One region of the Halobacillus sp. AWM4_238 genome, then DNA from elsewhere that is predicted to be linked to it. Evidence: a T-box and tRNA genes for the amino acid it is inferred to sense, from the RefSeq annotation. Region 1 holds a T-box; the other holds one or more tRNA genes.
What was found. The T-box of region 1 lies ahead of pheS (phenylalanine--tRNA ligase subunit alpha). A T-box ahead of a tRNA ligase gene usually reads a tRNA of that ligase, here a tRNA-Phe.

Region 1 (4,499 bases):
ACCGTTCGATACCTCTCCACGAAGCTTCGTCTTTTTTATCTTGAAGTTTCCTGGAAGTACTGCTCCGGGTGTAGCTACAGGAACTTTCTGACCTTCAGCTACGTTCGGTGCTCCACATACAATCTGAAGCGTTTCTTCTCCGACGTTAACTTGGCAAAGGTTCAGTTTATCTGCGTTCGGGTGCTGTTCACACGATTGGACATACCCCACAACAACGCCTGTGACCTCTTCCGCTACAGGTTCTACACTTTCCACTTCAATCCCTGTCTTCGTAATGATTTCTGCCAGTTCCTCCGGGGTATAACGACTGACATCGATATATTCTTGCAACCAATTTAATGATACGAGCATGATTTCATTCCTCCTTTAAGCCTTGTGATACTGTTCTAAGAATCGGATATCATTGGTATAGAAGTGACGAATATCATCCACTCCATATTTCAGCATGGCGATTCTCTCTGGTCCCATACCGAATGCGAATCCGGAATATTCTTTTGGATCATAGCCTGCCATCTCAAGGACGTTCGGGTGGACCATTCCACCTCCAAGAATTTCGATCCATCCGGTTCCTTTACATACGGAGCATCCTTTTCCTCCACATACTTTACAGGAAATGTCCATTTCAACGGATGGTTCAGTGAAAGGGAAAAAGCTTGGACGCAGACGTATTTCACGATCAGCTCCGAACATTTGTTTCGCGAATGCATTCAAAACGCCTTTCAAATCACTCATTCGCACATTCTTATCGACTAACAACCCTTCAATTTGAGTGAACTGGTGAGAGTGAGTCGCATCATCCGTGTCACGGCGATACACTTTACCAGGGCAAATCATTTTCACTGGTTCGCTTCCATCTTTTGCTCCCATTGTACGGGCTTGAACAGGCGATGTATGGGTACGCATCAAGAGTTCTTCAGTGACATAGAAAGAATCCTGCATATCCCTTGCCGGGTGCCCTTTCGGCAAATTCAGTGCTTCAAAGTTGTAATAATCCGTCTCCACTTCAGGTCCTTCTTTGATTTCAAAGCCCATACCGATGAAGAGATCTTCAATTTCTTCTACGATACTCGTCAACAAGTGAGGACCTCCAATTTTTACAGGACGGGCAGGAAGAGTGACATCAATGCTCTCTTCTTCCAATTGTTTTTCTAATGCAGCGTCCTCAAGCGACGTTTGCTTCGTCTCAATGGCTTGAGCGATCGTTTCACGAACATCATTAGCCAACTGCCCAATGACTGGACGTTCTTCTTTGGACAATTTCCCCATTCCTCTAAGAACTTCTGTAATCGGACCCTTTTTTCCTAAGTATTCGACTCTTACATCCTTCAAGCCTTGAACAGAATCTGCCTGATCAACTTTTGTCAGGGCCTCCTGTTGCAGCTCTTCTAAACGTTCCTTCATGCTTTTTCCTCCTTTAAAATCGTTTCGACTCATTTCCCATTCATGTGTAGGACCTTTACTAAGGCATCAACATGAAAAGAAAATAAAAAAAGCCTCATCCCTGGAAAGGGACGAGACTTGTATAATCGTTTCGCGGTACCACCCTTGTTGACACACATGTACATGTGCCCACTTTGATGAGAATAACGGACAAAATCCGGGCCACAGGCCAGCTCCAGAGTGAAATTTCGATACATGCCACGTTAGAAACACTTCCAGTCCAAGGTGCTTCCTCCCTATAACGATCTACATTTATCTACTTTGCTCTTTCTAAGCTTTTCATTGTTTAATTTTAATCAACTGAATATATTATAGTCAAAGAAGCCTATGGATGCAACCTCATCCCTTTAAATGATACATAAGAACAGCACCTGCTATTCCCACATTCAGGGATTCCGCCTGTCCATAAATCGGAATATATACACATTGGTCTGCTTCATCTAGAAGTTTTTCCTGAATTCCCTGTCCTTCATTCCCTACGATGAGTGCTGCTTTAGAAGGAGCTTTAAGTTCTTGAAAAGGAACAGCATCCTTAAGAGCAGAAGCCCAAATCTGGATCCCCTCTTCTTTCATAGGTCCTATGAAGTCATTTAGCTCTCCTGCGACGACAGGGATGTGGAAAATCGACCCTTGTGTAGCTCGTATGACTTTATCATTGTAGGCATCTACTGTTCCTGAACCTAAAATCACCTGGTCAAACCCTGCCGCATCGGCGGTGCGAATGAGTGTACCTACATTCCCAGGGTCCTGAACGGAGTCAAGCATTAATGTCAATGCCGATTGATTTACCCTTGGCTCCTTCTGCTTTACGACCGCTGCAATGCCTTGAGGTGTTTCAGTTTCTGCAATGGCCCGAAATACAGAATCATTGACCGTTACAGTGGTCATATCTTCTGGGATTGAAAAATCCGTTCCTTCCCGAACAATCATTTCAACTATCTCCCAATCGCTTTTTAACACCTCTTCCACAAGATGAAACCCTTCTACAATAAAAGTTCCTGTCTGATTTCTATATTTGCGTTTATGTAGTTTTTTCCATTCCTTCACCTTTGTATTCTGTAAGGAAGTCAGCATAGTAGTCCCTCATTTGCATGTTTATTTCTCATTCATCATACATAGCAGAACTATGGTTGGTCAAACTAAAGAAGAATATTCATGAAGTTATGCAGAAAAGGAGGTTGAATGACCGATGAACTTAAATTTAAGAGCAGCGATTCTTTCTAACGTCAGTGGCCATAATGCCGAACAATTAGAAGCTACCATTGATGATGCCTTGCAAAAAGGGGAAGAAAAAATGCTTCCTGGTCTTGGTGTCTTTTTTGAAATGTTATGGAAAGAATCGAATGAACAAGAAAAGCAGGAAATCCTGGATACATTAGAACAGGGATTAAAGCAGAACCAATAATAAAAAGCCAACCTGAAACAGGTTGGCTTTTTACGTCGTCGTGATTTAATTAAAAGTTATTTCCTGCACTTTATCTGCATCAAGTCCCTTAATTACTTCAACAATCAAGCGAACCGCATTTTCAAAATCATCGCGATGAAGCATCGCTGCATGAGAGTGAATATAACGTGTTGCAATTGTAATAGACAAAGCAGGAACACCATCATGACTCAAGTGAATCGCACCAGAGTCCGTGCCTCCGCCTGCAAGTGAATCAAATTGATATGGAATCTCATTGGCATCCGCCGTGTCTGTAACAAAATCACGAAGGCCTTTATGCGAGATCATGGATGCATCATAGAGAATGATCTGAGGACCTTCACCCATCTTGCTTGAAGCATCTTTGTCTGACACGCCAGGTGTATCTCCGGCAATACCAACATCCACACCAAATGCGATGTCAGGATTGATGACGTTCGCAGACGTTCGAGCCCCGCGCAGACCTACTTCTTCTTGAACGGTGCCAACACCATACACGATATTCGGGTGTTTTTCACCTTTCAACTGTTTAAGTACTTCAATGGCGATCGCACAACCAATACGGTTATCCCAAGCTTTTGCTAGAAGCATCTTCTCATTTTTCATTTGGGTAAATTCAAAATATGGAACAACGGAGTCTCCAGGTTTCACACCAAATTCCATCGCTTCTTCTTTGCTTGAAGCACCAATGTCAATGAACATATCTTTAATATCTACGGCTTTTTTACGTTGCTCTGGAGGCAGGATGTGTGGGGGTTTGGATCCAATCACACCTGTCAAATCACCATTACGTGTCATGATTGTCACACGCTGGGCAAGCATGACCTGACTCCACCAGCCGCCAACCGTTTGGAAGTATATATACCCTTGATCATCAATGCGGGTAACCATGAAACCGACCTCATCCAGGTGACCAGCCACCATGACACTCGGGCCTTTTTTATTCCCTACCTTTTTAGCGATCAAGCTGCCTAAGTTATCTGTAAACACTTCGTCGGCGAATGGAGCGATGTATTGCTTCATCACATCACGAGCTTCTCGCTCATTCCCTGGTACTCCTTTAGCATCAGTCAAATCTTTCAACATTTGTAGTGTTTCGTCTTTTTTAGCCATATGTAACCTTTCCTCCTTTTCCTATCCAATGGATATTATAAACCTTTTGAAGCGATTTCACAAAAAATTCAGTTTCCTGCAGTTAATACCCTTCATTTTGACGCTCGAAATTAATGGCATTTTTTCTTTCGTACGCATCAATCAACTCTTTTTCGGTAATTCCTAGTGTAAGACCAAGAACTAAATAATCATAAAAAGCTTTCACATAGGATTGTTCATTCTTTTCCACCCTCAAATGCTCAATTGAAGAATAAACAGATAGAAAAGCTGTTGTTTGGGAATTGGATTCCACCAGTGAAGTAGATGTATAACGGTAATCAAGATCTAATCCCAGAGAAAGCAGGAAGTGGACACCATCTACATACTCTTCCAAGATCACAGATTTCTCACTCGGCCCTTTTGTACTCCAAAACTTAAAGCAACGGGTTTCATTAGCAAGTTCCCCTAATTCCACAAGCAGCGCAAGTACTTTTTCCTCAACCTTCTGTCCTTTCTCAATCCCGTGCTGCTCTTCTATATAATG
Region 2 (4,499 bases), 1.1 Mb from region 1:
GTCATGACCTGTCCGATATGTCGGGCAAGATAGTGAAGAAGTTCAAACTCACGATGAGTCAATTCAATATGATTTCCGTCACGAGTCACCGTATATGCATCCGGGTGAATCGCCAGACGGCCGATTTCAATATCCTTCGTTTGCTGAGCACTGTCTTCAGGCTCCTGTTGTTGACGACGCAGATTTGCCTTCACCCTTGCAATCAGTTCACGATTACTGAAAGGCTTAGTTACATAATCGTCCGCACCCATTTCGAGTCCAAGGACTTTATCAATCTCTGCATCCTTGGCAGTCAACATAATGATTGGCATATTATGACGCTTCCTGACCTCACGGCAGACTTCATTGCCGTCTTTGTTTGGCAGCATAATATCAAGGAGAATCAGTTCTGGCTCTTCCGCATCGGCTTTTGCAATCGCCTCATCACCGTCATATGCACATACGACTTCATAACCTTCTTTTTCTAAGTTGAATTTCAATATATCCGCAATTGGTTTCTCGTCATCGACCACTAAAATTTTTTGTGCCATATTCCTTCACATCCTTTTCCTCGTCATCTTTTCTATCTTTTCATTTTAACTTATTTAATGGTAAATGTCTTATTTCACCATAAACCTCTCTCGAAATCAGCCGTTTCACCTATAATTCTTATCATGCTTATTTCTTACTCTTCCTATTAAAAACAAATCCAACGATTACCAGTTTTAAAACACTCATTGTGAGGAATGTGGCGAATAGTGAATAAAAATGAGTGTTATGTCTAAAACCCAATTCAAGTGTCGTCATCCCAAGACTGATAAAAAAACCGCTATGATTAAATCATAGCGGTCAGGCTCAAGGGGATACATGAGATAGAGGGTTTTCGAGTGAACCTTCTTTATGGATTTCAAAATGAAGATGGACCCCTGTGGATCGTCCTGTTGTTCCCATATCCCCTAGTTTTTCCCCTTTTCTAACGGTTTGACCTTGTTCGACATCGATGGAGGAGAGGTGAGCGTAGATTGTCTCATATCCATTTCCGTGATCAATAACGACCTTATTCCCAAAACTATTCCGGTATCCGACTTCGACCACTTTTCCATTATCAGCGGCTTTAATCGTTTTATCGGAAACACCAGCAATGTCGATGCCTTTATGGTAACGTCCCCAGCGTTCTCCCTGCTTACTCGTAATGACACCGCCGACAGCCGGCCAAATAAAATCACCGGTACCTCTAGAAGGAACTCTCTTTGTTCCTTGAAGGACAATCTTCTTTATCGGTTCTTTCACGACATTTTTTTCAATCGTCTCTTCTTTGATTTCTTCACCATTCCTGTACGTTCGTTGGACCAATAGCTCCCTTTTTCCATTTTCCCCTGACTGCTTCACTTCAGATTCACCTTTATACAGTTCATCTGTCATCTTTATTTCTACTTTATGAGGAATCTTTTCTTCCTTACGCTCTTTCTCAATGACTACCACATCTACAAGTGGCTTCTTTGATTTTGCCATCATCCCTATAAAGGATGCGTTTTGAGAAGGATCGCTTGGATAAGGTTGGCCTTCTTTAATCCTGGACACAGCTTCGTCCACTGTATGGACCTGTGATAGTTCGACCTGATCTTTTTCCATAGTGACGGGAGCCGATAAACCGACATCCATCACCTTCGTTTCTTCCACATCCGGCAGCTCAGAAGATCCTTTTTCTAATCTCTGGAGATCATCTTCCCCGACATATTCTTTTTTCACAGATGATATGACTTCTTCTGCTGCAACTTCGTTTGGAAGGTGAGCGATCGGTTCTCCGTTGATGTAAAGACGTACAATATCCGTAGCAAAGGTTAATTCGTCCTGTAGAGAATCCATGACTTCCGAGGATTCATCTTTAACAGACAAAACTTTCTGCTCCTTGAACGTGACGTCTTCCATATAAGAGAGGCTCAAATCTTCATGAGTTTCTTCAACCTTCTCCAAACGTTCTCGTAATTCCGATTTTATTTCTGCTTGATTTTCTATCATTCCTACATGTTGATCATCTATATAAACGTGATAAACCGACGGCAGTGAACTTTCGGCATAGGCCGTTCCTACACCTACACTTACGACGGAAATTGCTATGACAGCTAGTTTCTTCCACATGATATTGCTCCTCCTGATGCACCTGTCTAAACTTTCCCTAAGTTAATCTATCATAGAGAAGAATTATAAGAAATAGATATTCTCATATGTAAAAAAGATATAATATTCTTACCAAAATTACGAAGGAATAGTCATATTTTCATACTGAATTGTTTATTATAATAAACATTTATTACATATAATCTTCCTAATCTTGAAAACTTTGTTTTTAGACGTGTGTGTGACCCAAAAGAGTTGGGGAAAGAAGCCTGTACCTAGTACCCCTGGTTTCAATGGACATACCCTATCATTGAATAAGTTGAATAAAAACTCCGTACATTTTCATAAAAGAATACAAAAAAAGCTTACGGAGATTTTCCGCAAGCTTTATTGAGAGTGGCTCGGGACGGAATCGAACCGCCGACACACGGATTTTCAGTCCGTTGCTCTACCGACTGAGCTACCGAGCCATATACAGTATTAAGTTCAAATGTTGCTTTTGCTCCTCGCAAATCCTCCAAAGAAAGTAATTCGCTGGAGTTTACGGCTTATCTACCGACTAAGCTAACGAGCCCATGTAAGGTATTATATTTATTAGCCCATTCGACTTTTTAACCTAATGAGCACAGCACGTTACGTGTGTATTCGACTACCTCAAATGGTATAATGTAAGTGGCGGTCCGGACGGGACTCGAACCCGCGACCTCCTGCGTGACAGGCAGGCATTCTAACCAACTGAACTACCGGACCACATAGCTTGTTTACCGCAACGATAACTATCTTACCACACAGGATAAACGTAAGCAATAGTCATTTTACTAGAAATATAGATTTTTACTTGAATGTTGTCCATTAAAAAGAAAGGAGGGGTTATTTGAAAAAGGTTTTTCGCTACACGATTTTCGTTCTTATCCTATTCTTTGTCTCTTTTATTGGATTTTTAAAACTAAACCCACCGCTCACCCATGGGTCCATCGGTACAACAGAAGATAAGCAAACCGTTATCGTCGCATTAGGAAATAAAAGTATGCTTGGAAACATCCAAATTACAGATGTGTCGATCAATAACAACCAACGTCCCAAGAACATTAAGATGCAAATCAGTGATACTGAAAAAGGGTTCATGATCACCGATACATATGCGCTTGTTGAAGATGCGTATGCGTTCAATGATTATGAAACCATTCCACTCGCCCCGGAAACTTCGCCGCTTGCCACTAAAGCTATGGCTGCGTCACACGATGCCTCACCAACGACGATCTACGGATTAAGCATCACTGAAGAATCCTCGATTGATAGTATTAAATTGACATATCGTTATTTTGGACTCATTTTCTTTAAAACGATCCAAGTATAAAAGACGCGCCTCGAGAGGCGCGTCTTTTATTTCTGCTGCATTTCCCTCAATAAAGTTGCAGGGTCTTTGGCATCTATGAAAAGGTTACGGTTATCTCTAGGTACAAACCCTGCTTTTATGGCATGTTCAATGAGCTGAACGAGCGGGGTATAGTATTCCGCGATGTTGAATAGGGCGAGTGGTTTCGTATGAAGACCGATTTGAGCCCAGCTGACCGTTTCAAAAAGCTCTTCAAATGTACCGAAGCCTCCAGGGAGGGCAATGAAACCATCTGCAAGCTCGCTCATCTTTGCTTTTCTTTCATGCATCGAGTCAACCTCAATCATTGCAGTTAGGTTCGGGTGTACGATTTCTTTTTCAAAAAGGTGGCTCGGCATAATACCCGTCACTTTTCCCCCATTGTCTAATACCTGGTCAGCCAACACCCCCATCAAACCGCTTTTAGCACCGCCGTATACCAGCTCAATATTCTTTTCTGCCAACCCTTTCCCTAATGCTTTCGTTTTTTCTATGTAAACCGGGTCATTTCCCGTTGCCGACCCAGCAAAAACACAAATGCGTTTCACGTGAAACACTCCTTTTCTTGTTCTTTTATGTAAAGTTTACCCTAACTTCCGATTACGACCTATATCCACCTGAATATTTATGAAAAAAAGCCTGGCTGAGTAAGCCAGACTTTCAGTTTATTCACTATAAACGCTACGGACAACATTCGTTTGTGCACGGTCAGGACCAACAGAGAAAATAGACAACGGAATGCCTGTCAGTTGGGATACACGCTCAATATAATGACGAGCGTTCTCAGGAAGATCGTTCAGTGTTTTAGCATCTGTAATGTCTTCCGTCCAGCCTGGCATTTCCTCATAAACAGGCTCACATTCTGCAAGAACTTTCAAGCTTGCCGGGAACTCTTCAATGATTTCCCCTTTGTACTTGTAAGCCGTACAGATTTTCAATGTTTTGATGCCTGTCAGTACATCAATAGAGTTCAATGAAAGATCAGTAATCCCACTTACACGGCGGGCGTGACGGACCACGACACTAT

Region 2: it encodes a tRNA-Phe, which carries the amino acid that the T-box ahead of pheS (phenylalanine--tRNA ligase subunit alpha) is inferred to sense. The anticodon was not compared.

What each region holds. Positions count from the first base shown of each region.
Region 1 covers NZ_JBSWSY010000002.1:1,827,139-1,831,637, forward strand. Annotated here, with positions in the region: gene pheT (phenylalanine--tRNA ligase subunit beta) at 1-351, opposite strand, end outside; gene pheS (phenylalanine--tRNA ligase subunit alpha) at 367-1,401, opposite strand; T-box leader at 1,505-1,722, opposite strand; gene ACXACN_RS09470 (TrmH family RNA methyltransferase) at 1,780-2,514, opposite strand; gene sspI (small acid-soluble spore protein SspI) at 2,630-2,845, shown strand; gene ACXACN_RS09480 (M42 family metallopeptidase) at 2,891-3,976, opposite strand; gene ACXACN_RS09485 (dUTP diphosphatase) at 4,059-4,499, opposite strand, start outside.
Region 2 covers NZ_JBSWSY010000002.1:2,973,334-2,977,832, forward strand. Annotated here, with positions in the region: gene yycF (response regulator YycF) at 1-530, opposite strand, end outside; gene ACXACN_RS14705 (M23 family metallopeptidase) at 835-2,118, opposite strand; tRNA gene ACXACN_RS14710 (tRNA-Phe) at 2,495-2,567, opposite strand; tRNA gene ACXACN_RS14715 (tRNA-Asp) at 2,771-2,847, opposite strand; gene ACXACN_RS14720 (hypothetical protein) at 2,972-3,454, shown strand; gene ACXACN_RS14725 (LOG family protein) at 3,481-4,020, opposite strand; gene ACXACN_RS14730 (adenylosuccinate synthase) at 4,138-4,499, opposite strand, start outside.